Regions from separate parts of the Blautia marasmi genome, predicted to be linked through region 3. Evidence: riboswitches for the same ligand, from Rfam matches in the RefSeq annotation. Region 3 holds a riboswitch; each other region holds the start of a gene.
The links. Region 3 has a riboswitch for ZMP and ZTP ahead of C6P39_RS16885 (IMP cyclohydrolase). Riboswitches for the same ligand answer to the same signal wherever they lie in the genome.
Positions count from the first base shown of each region.

Region 1: linked by a shared signal. The riboswitch ahead of C6P39_RS06145 (formate--tetrahydrofolate ligase) and the one ahead of C6P39_RS16885 (IMP cyclohydrolase) in region 3 are both predicted to bind ZMP and ZTP.
Region 2: linked by a shared signal. The riboswitch ahead of pflB (formate C-acetyltransferase) and the one ahead of C6P39_RS16885 (IMP cyclohydrolase) in region 3 are both predicted to bind ZMP and ZTP.

Region 1 is NZ_OIWX01000001.1:1,371,559-1,381,313, reverse strand. Features, by position in the region: gene dltD (D-alanyl-lipoteichoic acid biosynthesis protein DltD) at 1-254, opposite strand, end outside; gene dltC (D-alanine--poly(phosphoribitol) ligase subunit DltC) at 280-510, opposite strand; gene dltB (D-alanyl-lipoteichoic acid biosynthesis protein DltB) at 589-1,761, opposite strand; gene dltA (D-alanine--poly(phosphoribitol) ligase subunit DltA) at 1,758-3,302, opposite strand; gene C6P39_RS06150 (carbohydrate kinase family protein) at 3,563-4,531, shown strand; ZMP/ZTP riboswitch at 4,624-4,710, shown strand; gene C6P39_RS06145 (formate--tetrahydrofolate ligase) at 4,820-6,505, shown strand; gene C6P39_RS06140 (formate/nitrite transporter family protein) at 6,609-7,388, shown strand; gene C6P39_RS06135 (S8 family peptidase) at 7,485-9,227, shown strand; gene C6P39_RS06130 (ABC transporter ATP-binding protein) at 9,484-9,755, shown strand, end outside.
Region 2 is NZ_OIWX01000001.1:5,063,324-5,073,078, reverse strand. Features, by position in the region: gene C6P39_RS22160 (AAA family ATPase) at 1-1,127, opposite strand, end outside; gene C6P39_RS22155 (cold-shock protein) at 1,466-1,666, shown strand; gene C6P39_RS22150 (hypothetical protein) at 1,951-2,541, shown strand; gene C6P39_RS22145 (putative manganese transporter) at 2,617-3,513, opposite strand; gene pflA (pyruvate formate-lyase-activating protein) at 3,677-4,444, opposite strand; gene pflB (formate C-acetyltransferase) at 4,431-6,683, opposite strand; ZMP/ZTP riboswitch at 6,775-6,854, opposite strand; gene thiD (bifunctional hydroxymethylpyrimidine kinase/phosphomethylpyrimidine kinase) at 6,945-7,754, opposite strand; gene C6P39_RS22125 (HAD family hydrolase) at 7,751-8,401, opposite strand; gene thiE (thiamine phosphate synthase) at 8,398-9,057, opposite strand; gene thiM (hydroxyethylthiazole kinase) at 9,044-9,755, opposite strand, start outside.
Region 3 is NZ_OIWX01000001.1:3,899,710-3,909,464, forward strand. Features, by position in the region: gene C6P39_RS16870 (methionyl aminopeptidase) at 1-617, shown strand, start outside; gene C6P39_RS16875 (M48 family metallopeptidase) at 611-1,204, shown strand; gene C6P39_RS16880 (class I SAM-dependent rRNA methyltransferase) at 1,318-2,517, shown strand; ZMP/ZTP riboswitch at 2,710-2,788, shown strand; gene C6P39_RS16885 (IMP cyclohydrolase) at 2,891-3,604, shown strand; gene C6P39_RS16890 (phosphoribosylaminoimidazolecarboxamide formyltransferase) at 3,632-4,810, shown strand; gene C6P39_RS16895 (NAD(P)-dependent alcohol dehydrogenase) at 5,220-6,269, shown strand; gene C6P39_RS16900 (LacI family DNA-binding transcriptional regulator) at 6,616-7,668, shown strand; gene C6P39_RS16905 (ABC transporter substrate-binding protein) at 7,687-8,973, shown strand; gene C6P39_RS16910 (carbohydrate ABC transporter permease) at 9,048-9,755, shown strand, end outside.

The sequences.
Region 1 (9,755 bases), 2.5 Mb from region 3:
CTGTCAGCAAACATGGATGAGGGATGGTAGGGGGTGTCCTGTCCGTGCATGAACTCGGAAGAGCCGAATACCAGAAGGCTGTGGGAGTTCAGGTTTTGTTTTATGGTTTCGCGGGATCGTGTTTTGGTCTCATTGGCCCATGTGGAAAATGTATGGGAGTCCGGGATTTTCTTGTCACGGACAGTCAGATGAATGCCTGCCGCAGTGACAAGGAATAGTACGAAAGCCGTGAAAAATGCAGTCAGTCTTTTCATGTTTCTTGCGCCTGCCTTTCCTGGGTCAGCATTTGGATCTCACGAGAGCCAGAATTTTCTCCGGGGTATCCATCTCATCTCTGGTGACTTCTGAGGGGGCAATGACAACGCTGCATTCCTCCTCAAGACCGGCGAGGAGTTCGGCAAATCCCAGAGAGTCCAGAAGACCGGATTGGAAAAGTTCGGTTTTTAAGTCTTCTTTTACAATGTCATCCTCACAGATTTCTGCTAATAGATCTAAAATTTTTTCTTCCATTTTTCATTTCTCCTTTTTAAGTATCATTGATGGTCACCGGGCAGCGTGTTTGCTGCGTATAGGTGCCGATGCTGGATATCAGGCGGTTAAAAGCTCCAGAAATTTTCCGGAGAAGATAAAGAAGCCGAATATCACCAGGTTTATGGTAAGCAGCCAGGAGACTGCTTTGTATAGTCTTTGGTTTTTGTGTTTTTTGTAGAAGCCTGATTTTTTCTGGTAGACCTCTGTTGCTGACAGCAGTATACCGTGGTAGAGTCCGTAGAGGATGTAAGAGGGCGTGACGCCGTGCCATAATCCCATGACGCCCATATTGACAATAAATCCGGCGCAGGCTCTGTTCAGGCGGGTGGAGAACCATTTTTTCTTTGAGCATTTCATAATGAAACGGGTGAATAGGAAATCACGGAACCAGTGGGACAGGGTTATGTGCCAGCGGTCCCAGAATTCTTTTATATCCAGGCTTTTGAAAGGCGCCCGGAAGTTGTCAGGCAGCCTTACGCCCAGAATATATGCGGTTCCCACTGCCATAAGGGAATATCCTGCAAAATCAAAGAACAGGTAGAAACCGTACAGCCAGGCATACCCGGCGGCGAAATACCAGGGGGCGCCGCGCTGCCCCATGGACTGTTCACATATGGTGAGCAGTGTGTAGAGCTGAGTGCCCAGCGCCAGTTTGTAGACCAGGCCCAAAAGAAGTTTAAAAATGCCTTCTCCCAGCATTTCCAGGTATTCCGCCCTCGGTATGGTGCGCTCCCAGTCATCGTGAAAACGGCGGCTCCGGTCAATGGGTCCGGAGCTGATGGAGGGGAAGAAAAGGAGGAATCCTGAAAATTCCAGGAGTGGAATCTCCTCAATGATTCCGTCGTAAATCTCTATGACCATCTGAATGCTGCGGAAACTCATATAAGAAATGCCCGTGAATCCGAAAATGTTCATGTGAAACAAGGGCGATAGTTTACATAATATCAGTGGCAGCAGCATGGCTGCCAGAAACAGATAATACTGTTTTTCATTCCTGCCGTTTTTTCTGCGGACAGCCGCATAGCCGCGTACCACCAGGTAAGACCATGCGTAAAACAAAAGCAGGTAGAGGAACTGCCTGGGACTGTGGCCGAAAACCAGGACGATAAATACAAGGGAGACAGCCAGGGTGTAGTGGCCCATCTTTTTTTCCATGATGCCCAGAATGACGGCGGGTATCAGGAAGAGAAAAAGGCAGACAAAGAAGGAAAGCCCTTCGTAAAAACTCAAAGAACCAGGTCTCCCAGAGCTTTTCTGTCAACTTTTCCGTTTCCGGTCATGGGAAGACGGTCCATGAATACGAGTTTCTTAGGTATCATGTATTCCGGAAGGAATGTGCGCAGTCCCTCTTTCAAAGTTTCTGCGTAATTGCGCTCCGGCGCCGTCATGCCGGGGCAGACCAGATAGGCACTGATGCTTTTGACACGCCCCTCCCTCGTGTTTGGGAGTACGGCGGCTTTTTCTATCTGAGGGAGGCGGAGAAGATTATTTTCAATATCCTCCAGCTCAATTCTGTATCCGTGCAGCTTGATCTGCAGGTCTATGCGTCCGCAGTAATAGAGCATTCCGTCTTTCAGATACCCTTTGTCACCTGTGCGGTATGCCTGCTTGATGATGCCCTTATTGGTATACGGGTAAAAGCGGCTCTTGGTCTGTGTGGGATTCTGATAGTAGCCGGGGCTTACCGTATCACCTATGATCATTATCTCCCCTTTTTCCCCTTCCGGGAGTACACTGCCGTCCGGACCGCAGATCTGCAGCAGAGTGCCAGGTTTTGCCCTGCCCACAGGGAGAGGAGAAGGGCTGGCTGCCAGTTCCGGGGTTATCTCCACCTGGGTGACTGCCACGGTGGATTCGGTGGGGCCGTATGTATTCATGACTTTGGCATCAGGAAAGCGTTCCAGGAGCTTTCGGGCTGTCCGGTTCGTAAGGGTTTCCCCGCAGAATAAAAACAGACCAAGGTCAGGCAGGCAGGCCTGGGCAAAGGCTGGGTCTGACAGGCACACATCCGCAAAGGACGGTGTGGAGACCATAATGGATGCCCCGGAGCATTTCAGGGAATCCAGCAGTCTCCGGTAATCCTTCTGCACATCTTTTGTCAGACACCAGAGCGTTCCGCCCACTGCCAGACAGGTGTACAGATCCATAACAGATAAATCAAAGGAGAAGGGGGCCTGATTCAGAAACACCTTTCCCTTTTTGGCATTGGTTGGAGTTCCAAGGGTGATGGACCAGTCCAGAAAATTGCTTAGATTGGTTTCCGTGATGGCAACTCCTTTTGGGGTACCGGTGCTTCCGGAAGTAAATATGATATAGAAAACATCATCCCCGGAAACCGGCTTTGGTCTGCCGGTTTCCAGACAGCCATTCATACAGGATAGATCCGTATGCACGATAATATCAATATCCTCCAGGGATAGTGTACGTTTGTCCCTGCATTCAGCCCGCAGAGGAGAGAGGGATAAAAAGACAGGTGAATCAAGGGCGTCCAGGATCATTTCCGCACGGGAATCCGGTACGGAGGTGTCAATGGGGCAGTAGGCCCGGCCCGATTTCACACATGCCAGGAAGGATACAAGCATCAGGGGATGTTTGTGCCCGTACACTGCGATGGGGGAACGGTTCTGTCCGCATAGCTGCTCAAGATGGCAGGCCAGGCGGGAAGAATATAACTCCAGCTCCCCGTAAGTAACAGACAAGCCGTCACAGCAGATGGCTGTTCTTTCCGGGCAGATGGAGGCATACTCAGATATCTGGTTCAATATATTCATAAAAATCACCTCAGTTTCGACATTTTTCTTACCTTTTCATTACATCATAAAATTTAAAAGAAATTGCAGGCTCAATTTAAAAGAAATTCTAAAGAAAACCTTTCGATTCATTAAGAATCAATCCCTTGTTTCCTAGCTGTGCAGTGACAAAAATTCTACATCCAATGTATTTTTTATGAATAATTATGCCGCGGTACTTGCGTAAAGCAGGCAAAACGAATATAATTCACAGTAGAATAAAACGGACAAGGAGAACATATATGAATAAGAATTTTGATGTTATCGCGCTGGGCGAGCTTTTGATCGACTTTACGGAGAACGGTGTGAGCGGACAGGGAAATCCCATCTTCGAGGCAAATCCGGGCGGGGCGCCGTGTAATGTGCTGGCTATGCTGAATAACCTTGGAAAAACTACATCTTTTCTGGGGGTTGTGGGAAAGGACCAGTTCGGTACATCCCTGAGAAGTACACTGAACAGCCTGGGTATTGACACCAGCCATCTGTATGAGAACGAGGAGGTCCACACAACACTGGCATTTGTCCATACGTTTGAGGACGGGGACAGGGACTTTGCGTTTTACAGAAATCCCGGTGCGGATATGATGCTGAATGTTGAGCAGATCGATGAAGCATACATAAGATCAGCCAGGGCATTCCACTTCGGAACACTGTCCATGACCCATGAAGGGGTGCGCAAAGCCACTGCCAAAGCCATTGATGTTGCAAAGGAGGCCGGACTTCTCATCTCTTTTGATCCGAACCTGCGTCCCCCTCTGTGGAGCAGCATGGAGCTTGCAAAAGAACAGATCGCCTACGGCCTCTCAAAATGTGATTTGCTGAAAATTTCAGAGGAGGAGCTGGAATTCATGACCGGAACCAAGGATGTGAAGGAAGGCGCCCATATGCTGCTTGCACAGTATCCTAATCTGAAGCTGATGAATGTAACCATGGGAAAAGAAGGGAGCACTGCGTTCCATGAGGGCAGAGAAGTGTTCCATGCGCCGTTTTTACAGGAGAATACAATCGAGACAACAGGGGCCGGGGATACCTTCGGCGCATGTGCGCTGAATTATGTGCTGGAGCACGGAATGGAAGGCCTTACAGAGGAACAGCTCTATGAAATGCTGGAATTCTCCAATGGTGCCTCCTCTCTTATTACTACAAAGAAGGGCGCCCTCCGTGTTATGCCTAAAAAAGAAGAGGTATTAGCGTTTATCGCTGGAAAATAGAGTAAAATTGTCGAAATATTGTTGTGAATTTTTAATATAATACAGCATTGACAGTAATCGGAAATTGTGATAAATTATAGACATAACAAAATAATAGTTTTGATTTCTGACGGATTACAATGTGGAGCACCACAGTGAAGTCAAAATGTAAGTGAGAGCCGACCGTCTGGGCAACGTTTGTAATTGTGTAATTGACAAATGTTGCCCTTTTTTTTCAAAGAGGTTCATACATAGACAGTGGTGGCAGGCAGAAGACAAAGCTATTGCTATGAAAAGGAGGGTATTAACATGGGATTCAAATCAGACATCGAAATCGCACAGGAGTGCACAATGGAGCCAATTACAAAGATTGCAGAAAAAGCAGGTATTGATGACAAATATCTGGAGCAGTACGGTAAGTACAAAGCTAAAATTGACTACAATCTGTTAAAAGAATCTGATAAACCGAACGGAAAACTGGTTCTGGTTACCGCTATCAACCCGACACCTGCCGGTGAAGGAAAGACCACAACAACAGTAGGTCTGGCTGACGGCCTTCAGAAATTAGGAAAAAATGTAATGGTAGCGCTCCGTGAACCATCCCTGGGACCGGTATTCGGTGTAAAAGGTGGTGCCGCAGGCGGCGGATATGCACAGGTAGTTCCAATGGAAGATATCAACCTGCATTTTACAGGTGATTTCCATGCGATCGGTGCAGCGAACAATCTGCTGGCAGCAATGCTGGATAATCACATTTATCAGGGCAACGACCTGAACATTGACCCAAGAAAGATTACCTGGAGAAGATGCGTGGACATGAATGACCGCCAGCTTCGTTTTGTAGTTGATGGTCTTGGCGGAAAGACAAACGGCTGTCCGAGAGAAGATGGATACGATATCACAGTTGCTTCCGAGATCATGGCTGTTCTGTGTCTGGCAAAAGACATTACAGACCTGAAGGAGAGACTGGGAAGGATCATCGTTGGTTATACATATGGCAAGGTTTCCGAGCAGAAACCTGTTACAGCTCATGATTTACATGCAGAAGGTGCTATGTGTGCACTGCTGAAAGATGCTCTGAAACCAAACCTGGTTCAGACTCTGGAGCATGTACCTGCAATCGTTCACGGCGGACCGTTCGCTAATATCGCTCATGGATGTAACTCAGTCATTGCTACCAAGATGGCACTGAAATTAGGTGACTATGCTATCACAGAAGCAGGATTCGGCGCGGACTTAGGTGCAGAGAAATTCCTGGATATCAAGTGCCGTATGGCTGGCCTGACACCGAGCGCAGTTGTTATCGTAGCGACTGTACGTGCCCTGAAATACAACGGCGGCGTACCGAAAGCAGACTTAAATAACGAGAACCTGGAAGCTCTGGAGAAAGGTCTTCCGAACTTACTGAAACATGTAAGCAATATCACAAATGTTTACAAACTTCCGTGTGTTGTTGCGATCAACGCATTCCCGACCGATACCAAGGCAGAGCTTGACCTGGTAGAAGCAAAATGTAAAGAACTGGGCGTAAATGTTGCACTTTCCGAAGTTTGGGCAAAAGGCGGCGAAGGCGGCGTTGCACTGGCTAAAGAAGTGGTACGTCTTGTGGAAGAGAAGAATGACTTTACATTCTCCTATGAGCTGGAAGGAAGCATTGAGGACAAATTAAACCAGATCGTTCAGAAGATTTACGGCGGCAAGAAAGCGGTTCTGACAGCAAATGCTCAGAAACAGGCTGCTCAGCTGGAAGCTCTTGGATATGGAAACTGCCCGATTTGTGTGGCTAAGACACAGTACAGCCTGACAGATGACCAGACAAAACTGGGTGCACCGAAAGACTTTGAAGTAACCGTTCGTAACCTGAAGATTTCCGCAGGTGCAGGCTTCATTGTTGCTCTTACCGGAGAGATCATGACCATGCCTGGTCTGCCGAAAGTTCCGGCTGCAGAGAGAATTGATGTTGATGAGACAGGAAAGATCTCCGGTCTGTTCTAATAAAATTCCATATTGAAAACTGAATAAAGATGAAATCAGGTACGGTTAAAGCCGTACCTGAATTTTGTATGCATACGTTAGCGAAAGAAGCGGGGGAAAATATATGTATTTTGATGAATTCAGTGCAGTCTGTAATGCGGCGAAAGGTAAGATAAACTTCATGGAGAACAATACCTTTGGTTTTATGGTATCCTCCATCACTGCAGGGCTTTTCATTGCATTCGGAAGTTTTGTAACATTTACTCTGGGAACACCATTGAACGCAGCGGGGTCCCCAATGCTGAAAGCCGTGCAGGCCTTTGCATTTGCGGCAGCATTGAGCCTTGTTATTATGGCGGGTGCCGAGTTGTTTACAGGCAACAATATGGTTCTTGGAAGTGCATCCTTCAGTGGATGTGTGCCCTGGGGCAAGACAGTCAAAGCATGGATCTTATGTTATATCGGAAACTTTTTAGGTTCTCTGTTAGGTGTTGCCGGCTTCCAGCTTACCGGAGTGCCAAAAGGTGATATAGGAGCTTATTTTGCACAGGTAGCTGCCGCAAAGATGTCTCTGACACCTGTACAGCTTCTGGTAAGGGGAATCTTCTGTAATATCCTGGTATGTCTTGCCGTATGGTGCGCATTAAAGATGAAATCCGAGTCAGGAAAGCTGATCATGGTATTCTGGTGTATTTTTGTATTTATGATCTGCGGATTTGAGCATAGTATTGCCAATATGAGTATTCTGGCAGTTGGAATCTTAAATGCAGGGGATGCAGCAGTCAGCGTAGGAGGTTATTTCTATAATCTTTTATTTGTAACCATCGGTAATATGATAGGCGGCGTGTTCTTCGTGGCAGGTCCGTACCATGTTATGACCAAATCAAAAGCGCTAAATTCGTAATATAAAGGAGCGGTCAGAATCTGTTTGGAAAAAAGACAGATTTTGGCCGCCTTTTTTGCATATAATGGAGAGATACCGCAAAGACCAGGAGCTGTTATGCAGGATCAAAAGCTGGAAAATCTTTTGAATCTGGCCTTGGATGCCACACCGCAGGAACGGGAAAAGTCCCTTGTACTGGATGTGGGGTTTGAGCCGGAAGAGAGAAGGTGGGATTTAATTGTAAAATACTCCGGAAGTCTGCAGGGCGCGCTGAACCCGGAGATAAAGGCTGTGGAGCTTTTGGGTGGATTTGCCATACTTTCTGTTCCGGAGAACCAGATCGACAGTCTTTCGGAATATCCCCAGATAGAATTTATTGAAATGCCTAAGCGGCTGTTTTTCGCGGTGGAGCAGGGGCGCGCGGCTTCCTGTATTAATCCGGTGCAGAGCGGGTTTTCACCATTGGGACAGCCGCTTTTTGGGGCAGGTGTTCTTGTGGGCTGTGTGGATTCCGGGGTGGATTATGCCCATCCGGATTTCCGCAATGCAGACGGGAGCAGCCGTATCCTGAGACTGTGGGACCAGACTGTGCCCGGGAATCCGCCGGCCGGTTATGTCATTGGAACAGAGTATACCAAAGAGCAGATTGATGAGGCACTTCAGAAACCGACAGCGGCAGAGCGGTACGCAGCGGTCCCAAGCCGTGATCTGAGCGGGCATGGCACAGGCGTTCTGGGAATCGCCGCAGGTAACGGCAGGGCTTCCGGGGGGCTGCGCAGAGGTGTGGCCTCTGAGAGCCAGATCATAGCGGTGAAATTGGGGACACCTCAGACGGAGGGATTTCCAAGGACCACGGAACTGATGCAGGGAATTGACTACTGCATCCGCCAATCTATTGCCATGGGAATGCCGCTCGCGCTGAATCTGAGCTTTGGCAATAATTATGGTTCCCACAGCGGGGAATCTCTCATAGAGGCATATCTGGACAATGCGTCCAATCTTGGGCGGACAGTCATATGCGTGGGAACGGGGAATGAAGGAAACAAGGCAGTGCACACCTCAGGGACTCTCCGGCAGGGGGAAAGCCAGGCGGCTTCGTTCCAGATCGGTGCTTATGAAACTGGGATGAATATACAGATCTGGAAACAGTATGTGGACCAGATGGATATTTCCCTTCAGCATCCTAACGGTCAGGTGGCCGGGCCGTTTCAGGAAATACTGGGGCCCCAGCGCTTTAATCTGGGGACCACCCAGATACTGATCTATTATGGGAAACCCAGTCCGTTCAGTCTGTCCCAGGAGATTTTCATTGACTTTATCCCCCAGAATACTTACATTGACAGCGGCGTGTGGAAGATCAACCTGATACCGGGGAGGATTGTGGACGGCAGGTACAATTTGTGGATGCCCGGAGGCGCGGCATTGAATGAAGGTACACGTTTCCTATTTCCCGTGCCGGAGATAACCCTTACCATTCCTTCCACAGCCGCAAGGGTGATCTCGGTTGGGGCATACAATTCCAGATACCAGGCTTACGCTGATTTTTCCGGGCGGGGGTTTACCAGGATCACGAATATGGTAAAACCTGATATCGCTGCCCCGGGTGTGGATATTACAACAGCCGCACCAAACGGGGGATATACCTCCAGGACCGGCACCTCATTTGCGGCGCCTTTTGTCACCGGTTCGGCGGCTCTGCTGATGGAATGGGGGATCGTCAGAGGAAATGATCCGTTTCTCTACGGAGAAAAAGTGAAGGCATATCTGCGAAGGGGGGCACGCCATCTACTGGGAGGCCCTTATCCCAATAACCAGACGGGGTATGGAGCCTTATGTCTCAGGGACAGTTTCCCTGTGTAAAAGTTTATAAAACAGGACATTGCCAAAAACAGTGTCCTGTTTTATACTGTGATTGTAACTGTTTCGTACCTTCACAGTTACAGGCCAGTTACAGGCAAAGATCCATGCAGGATCGCCTTCGGCAATGGGATATTACTTGGCTGCGGAACGCATTCTTACGGTCAGCGCAGAAAATGCGCAGACCTATGGAATCGTTGTCTGAGATCATACGAAAACACGGAATAGACACGAGAAAGAAAAGGAGAGATAAAAAGAGATGGGAAAAACACTGAAAAAACTGGTCAGCTATTATAAGCCCTATAAGGGTTTGTTTTTTTCTGACCTGTTTTTTGCGATTTTAGGAGCGGGGATCACGCTGGTGATTCCGCTGATCGTACGCTATATCACCAGCACAGTAGTGAACCAGCCTGTGCGGGAGGCCACAGACCTGATCATGAAGCTGGGTATTTTTATGGTTGCCCTTGTGCTGGTGGAGGCATTTTGTAACTATTATATTGCCTATTACGGTCATATTATGGGAGCCAGGAT
Region 2 (9,755 bases), 1.2 Mb from region 3:
ACCATACATTCAATATAATTGTCTGTAAAGCCCAGGTTATCAAGAAGGGTCAGAAGGACATCTGCCGGATTTCCATTGCCTTTTCCCGAAGAGGCCTTATCCAGTTCGTTGATTATAAAGACAAGGTTGGATTCACCTGCCATAGAAAAAGCCTCCATAATAATTCCCGGCTTTGCATTTGCATAGATACGGGAGCTTCCGGTCAGCTGTTCCGGGTCGTTGATAGAACTCATATCCAGCGTTGTCCAAGGCAGTTTTAATATACGTGCAACCGCATAAGCGATCTGGGATTTTCCCGTTCCGGCAGGTCCCACCAGTAAAATACCGTATGCCGGCAGGGTATGGGTACGGTTGATCTGTATGATTGTCTCCATGATCCGCTGTTTCACCCGCTCCATACCGTAAAGCTCTTCATCCAGAATTCTGCGTGCCTCCTGAGGATCAATAGCCTCAAAATAATTGTTCTTCCACTGGATATTCATCATGATGGAAAGTGCGCGCTGGGCATGGCGCCTCTCCTCCGGGGATACCTCATGGGAACGGGCAACAGCCAGATTTCTCCTTGCCCAAAGGCGGATATTATCCGGCATCGTCTTGCCTGCACAGGTCATGAAGTCCGTAATGCTCTGCAGACTGGTGAGTTTCATACTGTCACCGGTCTCCTCCTGGTCTTCGTCCTCATTCTCCTCCACAGGCGCACTGCCTGCCAATAGTCTTTCTATCATAAACTGCAGAAAACCATCCTCAGCGGAAAGCTTGGTTCCCCCACCGAAAGCGATCTCCCGAATCTTGTAAACCGCATAGCCGTCCTCCCTGTTCTTGCCGGACAGGCGCACATTGATGTGGTTATCACCCAGCCAGTGGATCAGGCTGACAAAGCGGGCATCTATCTGCAGAATATCTGCGCTGACCGTTTTGTCTTCCTCCTTGAATTCAAATGCCGTCTGCTGATTCTGATTGGCAAAGACACCGCAGGAATGGTGCTTCCATTTCCGCTCATGGTTGTCCAGAAGCAGGATGGGCCTGTCCGGGGAGGCTGTATTCTCATTGGAACGAAACACGGTGTATGTACATTGAAACTCACTCTTCTTTTTATTGTCCGAATTGCTGAAATCAAATACTGGCATAATTGCGTACTCCTTTTGTTATATTAGATCCTCACACATACCATGTGATAACTGCTGATACACGTGCTGCCTTACAGTATCACTTCAAACTGCAGGTTCCCTGCAAGTATGTAGTATACCTATTTTTTTATTCTTTTACAAGCTCATTTGTGCTTTGCCGGCACAAAATATTTTTATTTTTTTCTTGACATAGCGCATTTTCTATGGTAATCTATAGAAAGTGTTTTGATAAAGCCTTGATTTCGCATATATCCGTAAGTCATTCTTTTATTAATGATTTACTGCTGTATGCGTTTTTTGTTTTGTAAAATGCATATAAAAATTAGGAGGTATCTTTCATGAATAAAGGTACAGTAAAATGGTTTAACTCAGAAAAAGGTTTCGGATTTATCACAGGGGAAGACGGATCTGATGTATTCGTACATTTCTCAGGGATCAATTGCGATGGTTACAAATCTCTTGAAGACGGCCAGGCCGTAACTTATGATTTAACTCAGGGAAACCGCGGTATGCAGGCTGTTAATGTTTGTGCCGCTTAAGCCGGAATATCATTTCACTATCGTATCAATGCCTGCACACGATCTGCAGTGACAGGCATTGATGCCCTGTATGTTAACTAGTCAGAGCTATGGTTAATATTACAGCTAAGTCGGCGGGGTTTATACATTATTCCTTGCTGGCTCAACCTAAAATCTCATTCAATTTACATATATTTCTATAAAAAATCCCACCCTCATTATTTCCCAATCTCATATATCCTACTGACATTTTTTCAAGACCTGCATATAATAAAAGCAACAAATAATGCTCAGGTACACATATTATGAACAATGATCCCCGAGGCACGATCATCCAGCAAGGTAATGTTATGCGCATAGATAATGCTCTTGTTGAGGATGTGTTTTGTTACGATAACAAGATAGGACATATCCTTGTATCTTACGCGGTCCCCGAAGCAAACCAGACCGTCTCGATACAAAATCTGCGTTTAAACGTGGGAAGGAACACGGTCATCCTGGATACATTCGGCAGGCGTATTGACTCATGCCAGATTCAAAAAGGCATGTGGGTAAATGTTGTGTTCTCTTCACGTATGACCAGAAGTATTCCGCCACAGGCAAATGCTTATCTGATCCTTGTCAAGAGACAGCCCCGCCCACAGACCAGTACCACAACGGGAAGGATCGCTTCTATTGATCTGAGAAACCGATTCCTCTATACAGGTAATCCAAACGATATAAACAGTCAGACCAGATTTGTCATAACTGATGACACGGTCATTTTAAATCGTTCCGGTATTCCGGTAAATCTCCGCTTTCTCCGTCCCGGACAGATGGTCAGGATCACCCACGCAAACTTCCAGACAGCCAGTATCCCACCACAGACCACTGCCTTCCGGATACAGGTAATATAAGAAAAAAAGCTGGCATCTCATACAAAAATGCCAGCTTTTTTCACCATTACATCCAGCAAAGAGAATGCTATGGTATCACAGTACAATCCCCAGCATCTCTATCAGGATTCCCCAGAACACGCCTGTTCCGTATAAGATCCCAATGAGACCCAGGTTTTCTTTCACACCCTTATTGGTCCTGCAGAGCACCAGAATACCTACGCCCGCACCTACCAGTAGTCCCGCCATCATCTGTCCGGCGCCCAGAATGCCGGTCAGGTAGAGTTGGGTGATCACCACAGAGGAGGCACAGTTAGGAATCAATCCTACCAGTGCGGCCAAAAATACACCGACAACCGGTTTTGTGCTGATAAAGTATCCAATCTTGTCACTTCCCACCAATTCCACGCAAAATCCGATCACCAGGGATATGAGAAAGATGAAGACCGTAATCTGAAGCGTGTGTAAAAAAGCCGATCTCATAATGCTGCCGTTCTCACAATGGCAGTGTTCGGATTCGCACAGATCATGGATATCTTTCTCATGATGTTCTCTGTGTATATGATTATGTTCTTCCCGCTCTCTCCTCTTCTTGCCGCCAAAACGCCATAATACATCAATGGCAAACCCGGATACAGCTCCAAGAACAATTTTCAGACCCAGGATCCGCAGGATTGTACCTGCTGCCACAGATTCGGAGATAAAGATAGGAAGCATTTCATCTGAAGTGGAAAGAAAAATAGCCAGCAGAGTTCCCGCTGATATGACGCCTCCGGAGTAAAGGCTGGCTGCGGCCGCTGAGAACCCACACTGGGGAAACGCACCTGCCACACCGCCAATGAGAGGACCAAAATGCCCTGACTTCTGCATGATCTGCTTGGACTTATTCTTTGTTTTATGTTCCAGATATTCCATGACCAGATAAGTCAGGAACAGGAAAGGAATCAGCTTGGCTGTATCCAGCAAAGCATCTAAAATCACGTCAAGTATCATATCACAGCTCCCTTCCGCAGCAGAATATTTATTCGCATTCCAGTTTCTAATAATAGCATAAATGCAGGACAAACTCAACGCCGGATTGTTATTTTTAGCAGATACTCCCAAAATGCAGAGCGACAGCGGAAATCTATCATATCAATTTCCGCTGCCGCTCTTCCTATGCGTTCAGATAGCCTGTATATTCACTTGTATGAAGCAGCCGGTTGGCATTCTCCACCCGCTCTTTCGTGGGAGGGTCAATCCCCTGCAGGGGATAAGGGATACGCATATCCTGCCATTTAAAGACCCCCAGCGTGTGGTATGGCAGCACTTCAAAGCGCTGAACATTGCCCAGGCCTTTTACAAATGCGTCCAGCCGTATCAGATCTTCGTCATAATCGTTCCGTTCCGGCACGAGAACATGGCGAATCCATACCGGCTTGTTGATCTCGGCCAGATATCCGGCCATATCAAGAATGTTTTCGTTGCTGCATCCTGTCAGGATTTTATGCTTTGCGCTGTCAATCTGTTTGATGTCAAGGAGAAGTAAATCCGTAACTTCCATAAGGCGGCTGAATTTATGGAAAAACGGGTCGTGCCTGGAAAACGGATTTCCGGAAGTATCCAGGACCGTATGCACCCCTTCTTCCTTAGCCTTTGTAAAAAGCTCCAGCAAAAAATCCATCTGGAGCAGCGGTTCCCCGCCGCTGACGGTTATTCCGCCTTTCTCTCCCCAGTAGGCTTTATAGCGCAGAGCCTGCCCTAGCAGCTCATCTGCTGACATCATATCCATGGAGCTGGTGCTCCAGGTATCCGGATTGTGGCAGAACTGGCAGCGCATCCTGCAGCCCTGCAGAAAAATCACAAACCGGACCCCCGGCCCGTCCACGGAACCAAAGCTTTCGATCGAATGGATGGAGCCTTTTCTCGAACTAAATGCGCTCATGTGCGGAGCGGGCGATCACGTCAAGCTGCTGCTCGCGTGTCAGATCAATGAATTTAACCGCATAACCGGATACACGGATCGTAAAGTTGGCATACTCCTCTTTTTCCGGATGTTCCATGGCATCCACCAGTTTCTCGATACCAAACACATTCACATTTAAGTGATGTGCTCCCTGGTCAAAGTATCCGTCCAGAATGTGCATCAGATTGTTGATCCTCTCCTCCTCCGAATGTCCGATGGCACCCGGATTGATGGTCTGTGTGTTGGAGATTCCGTCCAGTGCCCACTCATATGGAAGCTTTGCAACAGAGTTCAGGGAAGCCAGAAGGCCGTTTTTCTCTGCACCGTAGCTTGGGTTTGCACCGGGTGAAAGCGGTTCTCCCGCTTTTCTGCCATCCGGCAGCGCGCCTGTTGCTTTTCCGTAAACCACATTGGATGTGATAGTCAGGATGGAGGTGGTCGGCTCGGAATTCCGGTAGGTCGGATATTTTTTCAACTTTTCCAGGAACGTGTGCAGCAGCCATACCGCAATATCATCTGCTCTGTCATCGTCATTACCGTAGCGGGGAAAATCACCCTCTGTCTGGAAGTCCACTGCCACGCCTTCCTCATCCCGCACAACTTTTACCTTGGCGTATTTCACAGCGGACAGGGAATCCACCACATGGGAAAAACCTGCGATCCCTGTTGCAAAAGTTCTGCGCACATCTGTATCGATCAGTGCCATCTCTGCTGCTTCATAGTAATATTTGTCGTGCATATACTGGATCAGGTTCAGGGTATTTACATACAGCCCTGCCAGCCAGTCCATCATAATTTCATATTTGCGGACAAGCTCATCATATTCCAGGTAATCAGATGTGATCGGTTTGTATTCAGGTCCCACCTGAACCCTTGACTTCTCATCCATGCCGCCGTTGATGGCATATAAGAGGCATTTTGCCAGGTTTGCACGGGCACCGAAGAACTGCATTTCTTTTCCTGTCTGGGTGGCTGATACACAGCAGCAGATGGAATAGTCATCTCCCCATACCGGCCGCATCACATCGTCATTTTCGTACTGGATAGAACTGGTCTCCACAGAGATAAATGCAGCATATTTCTTAAAGTTTACAGGCAGTCTTGATGAGTAGAGAACCGTCAGATTCGGTTCCGGTGCAGGCCCCATGTTCTCCAATGTGTGGAGGATTCTGTAATCTGTCTTTGTGACCATGGAACGGCCGTCCTGACCCATGCCTGCCACCTCCACGGTAGCCCATACCGGGTCTCCGGAGAAAAGCTGGTTGTAAGAAGGAACACGGGCAAACTTGACCATTCGCAGCTTCATGATAAAATGGTCTACCAGCTCCTGTGCTTCTTTTTCTGTCAGTGTACCGTTTTCCAGATCTCTCTGCATGTAAATATCCAGGAAAGTCCCCACACGGCCCACACTCATGGCTGCACCGTTCTGTGTCTTGATGGCAGCCAAATACCCGAAATACAGCCACTGAACTGCTTCTTTAGCGTTCTGTGCCGGTTCTGAGATGTCATATCCATAGCTCATAGCCATTTTTTTCATATCGGCAAGGGCACGGTACTGCATGGAAATCTCTTCTCTCTGACGTATGATCTCATCTGTCATGATACCGCAGCCGCAGTTATCGTAATCTTCTTTTTTCTTTTCCATCAGGAAATCAACACCGTAAAGCGCCACTCTTCTGTAGTCACCCACAATACGGCCACGGCCATACGTGTCCGGAAGTCCTGTGATGATCTTGTTATGACGGGCTTTTTTCATCTCCGGTGTGTACGCATCAAAGACACCCTGATTATGCGTTTTATGATATTCTGTAAAGATTTTATGAAGCTCCGGGGCCGGTGTATAGCCATTGGATGTACAAGAATCCTCTGCCATTTTAATACCGCCATAAGGCATAAATGCCCGTTTCAGTGGTTTGTCGGTCTGAAGCCCTACTACCTTTTCCAGGTCTTTTAATTCTTCACTGATGTAGCCCGGCCCATGGGAAGTCAGTGAGGATACGATCTCCGTATCCATATCCAGAACGCCGCCTTTTGCACGTTCCTCTTTCTGCAGTTTTGACAGTGCAGACCAGAGTTTTTCCGTTGCTTCGGTGGGGCCTTCCAGGAACTCCTGATTTCCTTCATACGGTTCGTAGTTGTGCTGGATAAAGTCACGTGTATTGACCTCTTCCTTCCAGATTCTACCTTTAAATCCATCCCATTGTTTGAAGTTATTCATCTTTGCAAGTCCTCCTTCTAAGACAATAATTGCGTAGAAGCTGCCTTTAGACCGGACCGGATATATTAAAAAAAGCCGGTCCTATCCAGACAACTTCTGCCCAGACGGTCGGCTAAATCAACGTTATACTCCCTGTGGTTCATTCCACTTCCGCCAGTCATATAACATCTGTAGTATAAAGCATTTTTTTAAGAATTGTCAATAAAAGGAACGAATCTTTTATGTTCTTTTTAGTAAACATATTATAAAAAATATTACAGATTACCGAAACGGATAGCCATTTGCAAAAGGAGGTAATCTGTACATATGGTTCAATGGTCCGCTGCCCTTTCCCAGATCAAGCCCGTCCTCAAGCGCACCGGTTAGGTAATTCTTGGCATTCTTTACGCTTCTTTCCAGAGGGTATCCTGCAGCAAGACTACAGGCAATGGCGGAAGACAAGGTGCATCCCGTTCCGTGTGTATTGGGATTTTCTATCCGCTTTGACGAAAACCAAGTACATCTGCCCTTCTCATATAAAAGATCATCCGCTCCATCTTTCAAATGGCCGCCTTTTATTAGAACCGCACCGGGGCCATACTGTGCTATTTTTTCTGCAGCCCGTTCCATATCCTTGGGGCTGCCCACAGAAAAACCACAGAGCGCTTCCGCTTCCATAAGATTTGGTGTCACCACTGCTGCCAGAGGGAAAAGTTCCTCTTTCAGCGCTTCAGAGGCATCCTTCGATATGAGTCTGCTGCCGCTTGTGGATATCATGACCGGGTCTAATACCACATCCTGTGCCCGGTATTTTTTCAGCCTTCCGGCAATTTCCCGTATGATCTTTTCGTTGGAGACCATACCGATTTTCACTGCATCCGGACGGATATCTGTGAAAATGCAGTCCATCTGTTTACCCACAAATTCCGCGTCACACTCCTGTATCCCATATACACCTGTTGTATTCTGCGCCGTGAGTGCCGTGATCACACTCATGGCGTACATCTTATGGACTGTTATGGTCTTAATATCCGCCTGGATTCCGGCTCCTCCGCTGCAGTCTGATCCGGCAATCGTCAATACTTTTTTCACATTTTCCGCCCCCAATCTTCCCATTTTTCAAGATAGATATCTGCCAGTCTAAGCAATTTTTCTCTGTCTTTTTCAGAATAAAGATCACGTATGACTGCCAGTAAAAATCCGGCTTTTTTCGCTGTTTCTGCTGCAAAATATGCATCTTCCAGCACTAATGTCTCTTCTTTTTTTGTACCGATGATCCCCATCGCCTGCTCATATATCCGTGGATTTCTTTTACCGGCTCCTGCCTCCGTACAAGTAAGAATACCGGTAAAATAAGAATCAATCCCGTTATTTTTAAGCGCAGCTTCTATAAGAGGCCTGTCTGTGGATGTGGCGATACACATTCTGATACTGCGGCTCTTTAAATCATCCAACACGGAAAGCAGTCCCGGTTTGATCCGGATCTCCTCTTTGTAACAGTCATATATCATGGTGTTAATCTCGTCAATGATTTGGTCGTTCCGGAGCAAGATCCCATAGCTGGTGCGGAAATATTCTGCAGACTCTCCCATTGTCATGGTCTCCAGTTTTTGGCGGATATCCTTCCGGGGCCTGATCCCCTTTCGTTTCAGATAGCGTTCTCCTGCCTGGTCCCACAGCCCCATAGAATCGAATAGCGTGCCGTCCGCGTCGAATATGGCGCCCTTTATCCCTCTCATTTTTTTATCATCTCCTTAGCCAGTGCCAGCAGTTCCTCACAGGCGGCTCTGATATCCGTCTGTCCATAAATGCCGGAAATAACGGAAATTCCTGCCGCACCGCTTCCGGCAAGCTGCATCACGTTATCTTTCTTAATTCCGCCGATCGCCACAACAGGGATGGATACCGCCTGACAGATCTCTTTCAGGGTATCCCATGCGATTACGTCTGCATCTTCTTTGGTGGAGGTGGAAAACACTGCCCCCACGCCCAGATAATCCGCCCCTGCCTTTTCTGCCCGCAGAGCCTCTAAAACAGTCCGGGCGGAGACGCCGATGACCTTATCCTGGCCCAGTTTTTCCCTGACGCTTCCCGCCTCCATATCGCTCTGCCCCACATGTACGCCGTCCGCATCCACAGCCAGGGCAAGGTCCACATTATCGTTGATCATCAGGGGGACACGGTAACTGGCGGCAAGAGCCTTCATATCCTTTGCCTCACGCAGAAAATCCTCATACGGCATCTCTTTTTCCCTGAGCTGCAAAAGCGTAATGCCTCCATCCAGAGATGCTTTTACCTGCTCATAAAGTGTCTTTTCTCCCACCCAGGATCGGTCCGTAACGGCATACAGAAGCAGGGCACGTCTCACCATTTCTCTTTTCTCAGCGCAGTTCATATTTTGCTCCTCTCTCCAGCTCGCTGCCGGTCAAATGATACACCTCATCTATCAGATAGTTTCTGCAGGATGCGCTGCCCCTGCGCTCGCTTTCCATCTTCTCAAATGCCTTTTCCCCGCACAGGCCCATGGAGATCACAGCAGCAGCCACAGCTTCCAGCCTTCTGTCCGGATTGGCCGCCAGATAGGCTGCTGCAAGGGAGCTGAGCATACAGCCGCAGCCTGTGATCTTTGCCATGACAGGGTTCCCGTTTCTGATTATGTAGGTATGGTTTTTGTCTGTCACAATATCGATTGCACCGCTGATAGCGATCACTGCCCCGGTCTTTTTTGAAAGATCCTTTGCGAATGTTATGGTCTTTTCCAGATTTTCGTCTGTAACAGCATCCGCCGCATCAGCATCCACTCCCTTGGAACTGTTTCCGCCCCCGGCAATGGTCTTAATTTCCGAAATATTTCCCCGGATGGCGGTAAAAGCAATTTCCCTGAGTAATTGTTCCGCTGTCTTCCTGCGGTATGTGGATGCCCCGGCCCCCACAGGGTCAAGTACAATGGGATGCCCGCAGCTTCCCGCACTTTTTCCTGCCAAAAGCATGGCTTTCACGGAACGGGGATGCAGGGTCCCCATATTGATGTTCAGACCGTCGCAGAGGCGTCCCATCTCCTCTGCTTCCTCCTCCCCGTCCGACATGGTTGGG
Region 3 (9,755 bases):
ATGACATCACCACAAAGGCCAATGCCGTGCCGGCACCCCTTAATTATGAGGGATTTCCAAACAGTGTCTGCACCTCCATCAACAACCAGGTGTGCCACGGCATTCCGTCGGAGGAGATCGTACTTATGGAGGGGGATATCATCAATGTGGATGTATCCACGATCCTGAACGGATATTATTCTGATTCCTCCAGAATGTTCTGTATCGGTGATGTGGGACAGGAGAAAGAGCGTCTCGTGCAGGTTACAAAGGAATGTGTGGAGAAAGGGCTTAAGCAGGTAAGACCCTGGGGATTTCTGGGGGATATGAGTCAGGCAGTCCATGAACATGCAGAGAAAAACGGCTACAGTGTGGTGAAGGAGATTGGAGGCCACGGTATTGGGCTGGAGTTCCATGAAGACCCGTGGGTGGGGTACATTGGCAGGGCTGGCACCGGTATGGTCATGGCGCCGGGGCTGCTGTTTACTATAGAACCCATGGTGAATATGGGGGCCAGTGAGATCTTTATTGATGAGGATGACGGGTGGACGGTTTATACAGAGGATGGACTGCCTTCCGCACAGTGGGAGATCATGGTCCTTGTGACCGAAAACGGCCCGGAGGTCCTGGCATGGTAAAGACAGCCGGAAAACGGGTGAAAATTTATCAATGGACCGAGAACGGACTGGATATCCAGGTGACGAAAAAAGCCATTCGCAATATGTATCTGCGTGTGGGGGCGGACGGAAGTATCCGGGTTTCCGCGCCTCTTAAAATGCCGGAGTGCGATATCAGAAGATTTATCCGGGAGAGAATGGATTGGATAGAGGAACATCGGAAGAAGAAGGGCCAAAACCTGCCCCCCTGGGAAATATACGAAGGTCAGGATCGGGAGGCAAAAAAACAGGAATGCAGAATGCGTCTTGAAAAAATACTGCCCCGTGTCATACAGGAGTGCGAACAGAAAGTGGGAGTCCACGCAGAGGAGTGGCGTCTGAGGGATATGAAAACCAGATGGGGAACCTGCAATGTGGAAAAAAAGAGGATCTGGCTCAATGTCTGGCTGGCGGAATATCCGGAAGAGTGTCTGGAATATGTGGTCACTCACGAACTGGTGCATCTTCTGGAGCGGGGGCACAACGGGATTTTTTACGGATATATGGATGTGTTCTATCCTCGGTGGAAAGATGTGAAAACCCGCTTAAACAGCGGGGTGCAACCGTAAGTTTACATGGAATTATTCAAAAGCAGCAGAAAATTGGCACAGCAGGCGGTCTCCTATGCGGAATTGCTTATATTGTGCTGGGACAGAAAAAATAGAAAAATGGAGGAAGACACATGAGTCTGGCAATTGCGACACTGAAGAAGGGGGAAGGACGTTCCCTGAAAGCGGGAGGTCCGTGGATATACGATAATGAGGTGGCCAGTATCCTGGGAAGTTTTGAGAATGGGGATATGGTGATGGTACACGATTTTGACGGTTATCCCCTGGGAAGAGGGTTTATCAACACCAACTCCAAGATCAGGATCCGCATGATGACACGAAGATCAGAGCAGGAGATAGATGAGGGATTTCTGCGAAAACGGGTGAGGGATGCCTGGGAGTACAGGAAAAAGACAGTGGATACCGGCAGCTGCCGTGTGATCTTCGGTGAGGCGGATTTTCTGCCCGGACTTGTTGTGGATAAATTTTCTGATATTTTGGTGGTGCAGTCCCTGGCGCTGGGGATTGACAGGCTGAAAGGGAAGATCCTGGAGCTTTTGAAGGAGGAGATGGCGCAGGACGGCGTAGTCATCCGCGGCGTTTACGAGCGCAGTGACGCCAAAGTGAGAAGGCAGGAAGGGATGGAGCTTGTCAAAGGGTTTATGGGGGAACCTTTTGATACCAAAGTGGAGATTTGTGAGAATGGAGTAAAATATCTGGTTGATGTGGAGGATGGTCAGAAGACCGGTTTTTTCCTGGATCAGAAGTATAACAGGCTGGCGATTCAGAGATTATGCAAAGGAGCAAAGGTGCTGGATTGTTTTACACACACAGGGTCATTTGCTTTGAATGCAGGGATCGCAGGTGCAAAGAGTGTGTTGGGAGTGGATGCTTCCGAACTGGCAGTGGAGCAGGCCAGGGAAAATGCCGCGCTGAACGGGCTGTCAGAGACAGTGAAATTTGTGTGTGAGGATGTGTTTGAGCTGCTTCCCAAGCTGGAGGAAGAGGGGAAGAAGTTCGATGTGGTGATACTGGACCCGCCGGCGTTTACCAAGTCCCGGAATTCTGTTAAGAATGCGGTGAAAGGGTATCGGGAGATCAATCTGCGGGCTATGAAGCTGGTGAAGGACGGGGGGTTTTTGGCGACTTGTTCCTGTTCGCATTTTATGTCTTATGAGATGTTTACACAGACCATCGGGCAGGCCGCAAGGAATGTGCATAAGAGGCTGCGGCAGGTGGAGTATCGGACGCAGGCAGCGGATCATCCCATACTTTGGGCGGCGGAGGAGTCTTATTATCTGAAGTTTTATATTTTTCAGGTGTGTGAAGGGTAGGAGGGAAAAAGAGGATGGACGGCAAGGGAAGCAAAGGACCGGGGGAAGGAAGAGTTATCCAGTCCTCTGTATCCCTTGCCTGGTATTGGCCGGTTTGTGAAGGGAGGGTGGTGATTTAGAATGCGTATAGGAATTTTTTGATAAAAATTGTCAAAAAGCGTTGACAAGGGGAAGATTACGTGATAATGTTTAAATTGCTTATATGACTGACGGAAGTGGAATAAACCACAGGGAGTATAAGCGTAGGAAGCCGACCGTCTGGGCAAGTATGTTCAGAGTGTGGGCTTTTTTTGTTGTTATGTTTTATTAGGGTAAAGTTGCCGATGGATTGGCAGCAGATGATTATGGTCAAAATGAGAAGGAGAAGGAATTCATGAAAATGTTATCACTTGAGAATGAATTGAGAGAAAATGCATACCCTGGAAGGGGAATTGTTATTGGTAAGTCTGAGGATGGTACAAAGGCAGTTACGGCATATTTTATCATGGGCAGAAGTGAGAACAGCAGGAACCGTGTGTTCGTGGAAGAGGGAGAGGGTATCCGCACCCAGGCATTTGACCCGTCTAAGCTGACTGATCCCAGCTTGATCATATATGCACCGGTACGTGTGATTGGCAATAAGACAATTGTAACGAACGGTGACCAGACCGATACGGTCTATGAAGGTATGGAGAAGGGGATCTCTTTTGAGCAGTCCTTAAGAACTCGTGAGTTTGAGCCGGACGGCCCTAACTATACACCGAGAATCTCCGGTATTATGCAGGTGGAGAATGGAGCATACCATTATGCCATGTCTATTCTGAAGAGCAGCAACGGAAGTCCTGAGGGATGTAACCGTTATACATTCACTTATGAAAATCCGACAGCCGGGGAAGGACATTTTATCCACACTTATATGCATGACGGCAATCCGCTGCCAAGTTTTGAGGGAGAACCGAAACTGGTAGGAATCCCAAATGACATTGATGGGTTTACAAAGAATGTTTGGGAGAGCCTGAATGAGGACAATAAAGTGTCTCTGTTTGTGCGGTTTATTGATATTGAAACCGGAAAGTATGAGACAAGGATCATAAATAAAAACAAATAAGTAAGAAGCATAGAGGAGAACAGGAATATGAAAGAATTAGCGTTAAAGTACGGATGTAATCCGAACCAGAAACCTTCCAGAATTTATGTTGCTGACGGCAGCGAGCTTCCTATTGAAGTTCTCAGCGGCAAGCCGGGATATATTAATTTCCTGGATGCTTTTAATGGCTGGCAGTTGGTGAAAGAACTGAAAAAGGCTACCGGACTTCCGGCTGCAACTTCTTTTAAACATGTATCACCGGCAGGCGCGGCAGTTGGGATTCCCATGTCAGATGTACTGAAAAAGATTTACTGGGTGGATGATATGGGTGAATTATCACCGCTGGCATGTGCTTATGCAAGAGCAAGGGGCGCTGACAGAATGTCCTCTTTTGGTGACTTTATTTCCCTGTCTGATGTGTGTGATAAAGACACAGCTATGCTGATCAAGAGAGAAGTTTCCGATGGTGTGATCGCTCCGGGATATACAGAGGAAGCACTGGAAATACTGAAACAGAAGAAAAACGGCAATTATAATGTGATCCAGATCGACCCGGATTATCAGCCGGCTCCGCTGGAACATAAAGAAGTGTTCGGCATCACATTTGAGCAGGGAAGACAGGAACTTCCTATTGACGATGCGCTGCTTTCCAATATTGTGACAGAGAATAAAGAAATCCCGGCAAACGCGCTGATGGATCTGAAGATATCTCTGATCACACTGAAATATACACAGTCTAATTCCGTCTGTTTCGTAAAAGACGGACAGGCGATCGGTATCGGCGCAGGCCAGCAGTCACGTGTACACTGTACCCGTCTGGCAGGCCAGAAGGCTGATAACTGGTGGCTGAGACAGTGCCCGAAGGTGCTGGATCTGCCTTTTATCGACGGTATCCGCCGTGCTGACAGAGATAATGCCATTGATGTTTACATCGGTGAGGAATACATGGATGTTCTGGCTGATGGGGCCTGGGAAAAGATTTTCAAAGAGAAACCGGAAGTGTTCACACGTGAGGAAAAACGTGCATGGCTTGACAAACTGACGGATGTCACATTAGGCTCTGATGCATTCTTCCCGTTCTCAGACAATATCGAGCGCGCCAACAAGAGCGGCGTTAAATATATCGCAGAGCCGGGCGGCTCCGTACGCGATGATGCAGTGATCGAGTGCTGCAATAAGTACAATATGGCGATGGCATTTACAGGCATACGTCTGTTCCATCACTAAATAATTTCGCCTCCGCTTTGGGCAGAGATAGGACCGGGTTTCCGGTTTTATCCCTGCCTTTATTTTATTGTCAGCGGGGAAGCCGGGGATTTTTTGGGGAGGAATAGGTGGGGATGTCCGCCTGGGTCTGACAGCATGGGAATATGATAAATCAAAGTTACTGTTCACAGGCCACTGTACCGGGAGGCGTTTTCATGCCAGAAGCATGAAAATCCCGAGGCAGCCAGCGCCATATGGGGCAGAATGCTCCATATCTGTGCATCGTGAAGCGTGTTACCGGACACGGAGTGAACAGTAACAAATCAAAGAAATTTGAAGGAAAAAGACATGAATTTCACTTGTAGTCTATACGGTTCTGACTTATAATGAAGTCACATAATGCACAATCACAAGAGGAGGAAAACAAGAGATGGAAGGCATGATGAAAGTAGCAATAATGACGGATATCCAGAAGATGGATTTTGAAGAAAGACCCATCCCGCAGCCAAAGGACGACGAAGTTTTGGTAAAGCTGGATTATGTGGGAATCTGCGGCTCGGACCTGCACTATTATGAGACAGGGGCTATCGGGGATTATGTGGTAAAACCACCATTCGTACTGGGCCATGAGCCGGGCGGCGTTGTAGTGGAAGTGGGCAGAGAGGTAAAGCATCTGCAGGTTGGTGACCGTGTGGCTTTGGAGCCGGGAAAGACCTGCGGACAGTGCGAATTTTGTAAAGAGGGCAAGTATAATCTCTGCCCGGATGTAGTATTTTTCGCAACTCCGCCGGTTGACGGTGTGTTCCAGGAATACGTGGCACATGAGGCGAATCTCTGCTTCAAGCTTCCGGACAATGTAAGTACTCTGGAGGGCGCGCTGATCGAGCCTCTGGCAGTTGGATTCCACGCCGCGATCCAGGGAGACGCCCATCTGGGACAGAAGGCAGTAGTCGTGGGTGCAGGCTGCATTGGCCTTGTTTCCATGATGGCATTGAAGGCCAGAGGTGTCAGCGAAGTTTACGTTGTTGACGTGATGGACAAACGTCTGGAAAAGGCCATGGAGCTGGGAGCTACAGGCGTTATCAATGGCATGAAAGAGGATGTTGTAGAGAAAGTAAAAGAACTGACCGGCGGCAGGGGAACGGATCTGGTGATTGAGACTGCAGGCGCAGAAGTGACATCCAGACAGGCAATTCTCATGGCCAGAAAAGGCTCTACCATTGTATTTGTGGGATACAGCAGGACAGGGGAAGTAACACTGCCTATGAGCATTGCCCTTGACAAGGAGCTGACCTTTAAGACCGTGTTCCGCTATCGTCATATTTATCCTATGGCGATCCAGGCTGTTGCGGATGGCAAGATCAATCTGAAGGGAATCGTGACGGATGAATTTCCGCTGGATGAGGCGGATAAGGCGATGGAGTTCTCTATGAAGAATAAGGCGGATATTGTTAAGGCTGTTATTAAGATCCATGAGTAATAAAATAGTCAACAGATATATGTTTTTCTGATTTAAGTGCTTCTTACGGCAAAGTGTAGATAAGAGCAGAGTTAATACAGTGTGAAAGCATATAAAGCGAGTGGCATGTTGGCCGCTGCATTTAGGAAACCTAGGTGCAGCGGTCTTTTTGCGTTGTGAATTCACGGTACAAAGGTAAAAAAGTAGGATATTCCTTGGAAATCGAAAAAACCATGTGAAACATATGAAACAAAAATGAAACAAATGAAACAATATTGACATTTTACACAGCTGTTTTTATAATGAGTCTCATAAAGTTAGTTGAAAAGCACAAGGAAAATGTGGAAAAATTTGGTTAAAAGCATATATTGCACAAAAGAGAGGTGATGAAAATGGGGCAACCATAAGAGATGTAGCAAAAAAAGCAGGAGTATCACCGGCTACTGTTTCAAGATATTTTCACGGAAAGAACATTGTGACAACAGAAGCTGCAAAGAGAATTGAAGAAGCTGTCCGGGAACTTGCATATACACCTGTGTATAAACAAAAAAATCCCGGTGTCATAGCTGTTCTGATACCGAACCTGAAGCTGGCATATTTCAGTGAGGTGTTGAAAGAACTGCTGGAAGCTGTGCCAAGATACGGATACAGAATGGTATTTATCCCTGTTATGGAACGGGGGGAGGCGTACAAACAGTTTTTTAAAGAGCTGGACATCACGGGAGTCATTTATCTGGAGGAAAATGCAGACCAGGATATGCTGAATTACATAGCTGCAAAAAATATCAAGACGGTTATGTTCGGGGCTATCAGTGCTGACAAGAGATGTAAGATGATTCATATCAACGATTTGGCAGCCGCACATGAAGGGGCCAGATTTCTGCTTGATCTGCAGCACGAACAGATACTGATCTTATCCGATCATCCTAAGAGCATCAGTTCCGGATTTCAGCGTATTACAGGTTGTAAGAGAGCTTTTGAAGAATACGGTCTGGAGTTTGATGAAAATAAAGTGAAGTATGGGGAATTGACATATGACAGCGGTTACCGGATGACAGCGCAGGCGATCAGAGAGGGAGTATCATTTACTGCTGCCTTTGCATTCAGCGATGAAGCAGCGCTGGGAGTAATTAGTGCATTATCTGAAGTGGGGCTGAAAGTCCCGGAGGACGTATCTGTGATGGGATTTGATGGAATCAGTTTATCCAGACAGGTGACACCAAAACTGACTACGATCAGCCAGCCTATTAAAAAAATGATAGAACAGACTTTGGATACGTTCCAGAATCAGAAAAAGGAGGAAAATATAGAAATTACATTGCCCTATCGGCTGGAACAGGGAGATACCTGTATTATCAACCGGAAATGTAAAGCAATAACAAAGGAAACTATAAAAGAGAATAAAAACACGGAAAGATGAAAGGTATGGAGGTACAAAATGAAAAAAAGAATGTGTATGATGCTGGCACTCTTAATGGTAGGTTCTCTGGCGGCCTGTGGGAACTCCCAGACAGATGCAGGTAAAGACGAGGCAAAAAAGGAAAACAGCTCAGAGAAGACAAAAATATCATTTGCCCTTTGGGATGAAGTGCAGAAACCGGTATTTGATGAGATTGTGGAGAAATTCGAGACGGAAAATCCGGATATTGATGTGGAACTACAGCTGACGCCGTGGTCACAGTATTGGACCAAGCTGGATGCAGCCATGGGTTCTGACAGTGCAGCAGATGTGTTCTGGATGAATACATATCTTCCAAAATACGCGGAGGCCGGTGTTTTGGAACCATTGGACGAATATATTGAGAAGGACAAGATAAATATGGATGACTATGTAAGTGTTGTAAAAGATGCTTACAATTACAACGACGTACAATATTGTATGCCGAAAGGAATGGACACCGTACAGGTCTTCTATAACAAAGGTATTTTTGAGAAATACGGTGTGGAGGAACCGCAGGCAGGGTGGACCTGGGAAGATATGAAGGGTCTGGCAGGACAGTTAAAATCTAAGATTGAAGAAGCAGGCTCCGATGAATATCCGATTTTGATGGAACTGGATCCGCAGCCATCTTTCTTTAATTTTATCAACCAGTCAGGAGGTTATGTTCTGAGTGATGATATGAAGAAGGCAGGATTTGACCAGGAAGGAACCATAAAGGCATATACAGATATGGTGTCGCTTATGGATGAAAACCTGATGCCCGGAAGTGAAGTGCTCTCCGATACAAAGGGAACAGATCTGTTTCTGTCCCAGAAGGGAGCGATCCTTTTTATGGGCTCCTGGAAAACGGCAGTCATCGATGAGGCAAGCTTTGCAGAACAGGTGGGAACCATTGCCATGCCCGCAAAGGAAAGCGGAAATCAGAGTGTCATCGGCGGTCTTGGCTATGCGGTGAATTCCAGCAGCAAAAATAAAGATGCAGCTTGGAAACTGGTGAAATATCTGGCAGGAGAGGAATCCAATAAAATGCAGGCAGAGGCAAAGATCGATGTCCCTGCACTGATCAGTGCACAGCAGTATTACAAAGCAGAACATGTGGATGTAAATGTGATATTTGATGTGGCAGAGACAGGATTTCCTTTCCCAACGTCATCCAGTGTGGCAGAATGGCTTCCCACTGTAAATGAAATCTCAGCAAAGATATTTGCAAAGGAATTGACTCCGGAAGAAGGATGTAAACAGATGCAGGAAGCAACACAGAGCGCTTTGGACAGCGAATCATAAAAAGGAGTGGAAGTGCTGCACAGGACTGATCCTGCAGCACTTCCGTTTTTAAAAATGACAGGAGAGGGTGTTTGATGAAAAGACAGAAAAAAGGTTCCCTGAGGCGCCGGGAGATAAGGACAGGATACCTGATGATCGCGCCGCTGATGGCAGGGGTGATCGTGTTTTTTATCGGTGCGTTTTTTCAGAACGTTTATTATAGCTTTACAAACAAGTCCAGTTTTGGAACGCCAAAGTTTGTGGGGATGGAAAACTATGTGAAGCTATTCCAGGATGACGCATTTTATCAGGCGTTTCTTAATACCATTCTGTATGTAGTCATCTGCGTGCCGCTGGTGGTGATACTGGCTGTGCTGCTGGCTGTTTTGCTCAATTCCAAAGTAAAGGGAATCGGAGCCTTCCGGGTCTGTATCTTTCTGCCGGCCGTCACTTTGCCGGCTGCGATCGGACTCTTGTGGAAATGGCTGATGAATTATAAATTTGGTATTTTCAATGAAATACTGGGGAAATTTGGAGTGGAGCCAGTGGCCTGGCTGTCGGATTCCCGGATTGTGTTATACTCTATTTCCATAGTATTTATCTGGGCCAGCGTGGCTTATCAGGTGATCGTGCTGCTGGCCGGATTACAGGGCATTCCGGTTTGCTATAGGGAGGCATCCGAAATTGACGGGGCAAACGGAGTACAGAGGTTTTTTAAGATCACACTGCCGTTGCTGTCCCCATCCATTTTCTTTGTTTGTGTCACAACGGTCATAAATGTATTTCAGATCTTTGATTTTATC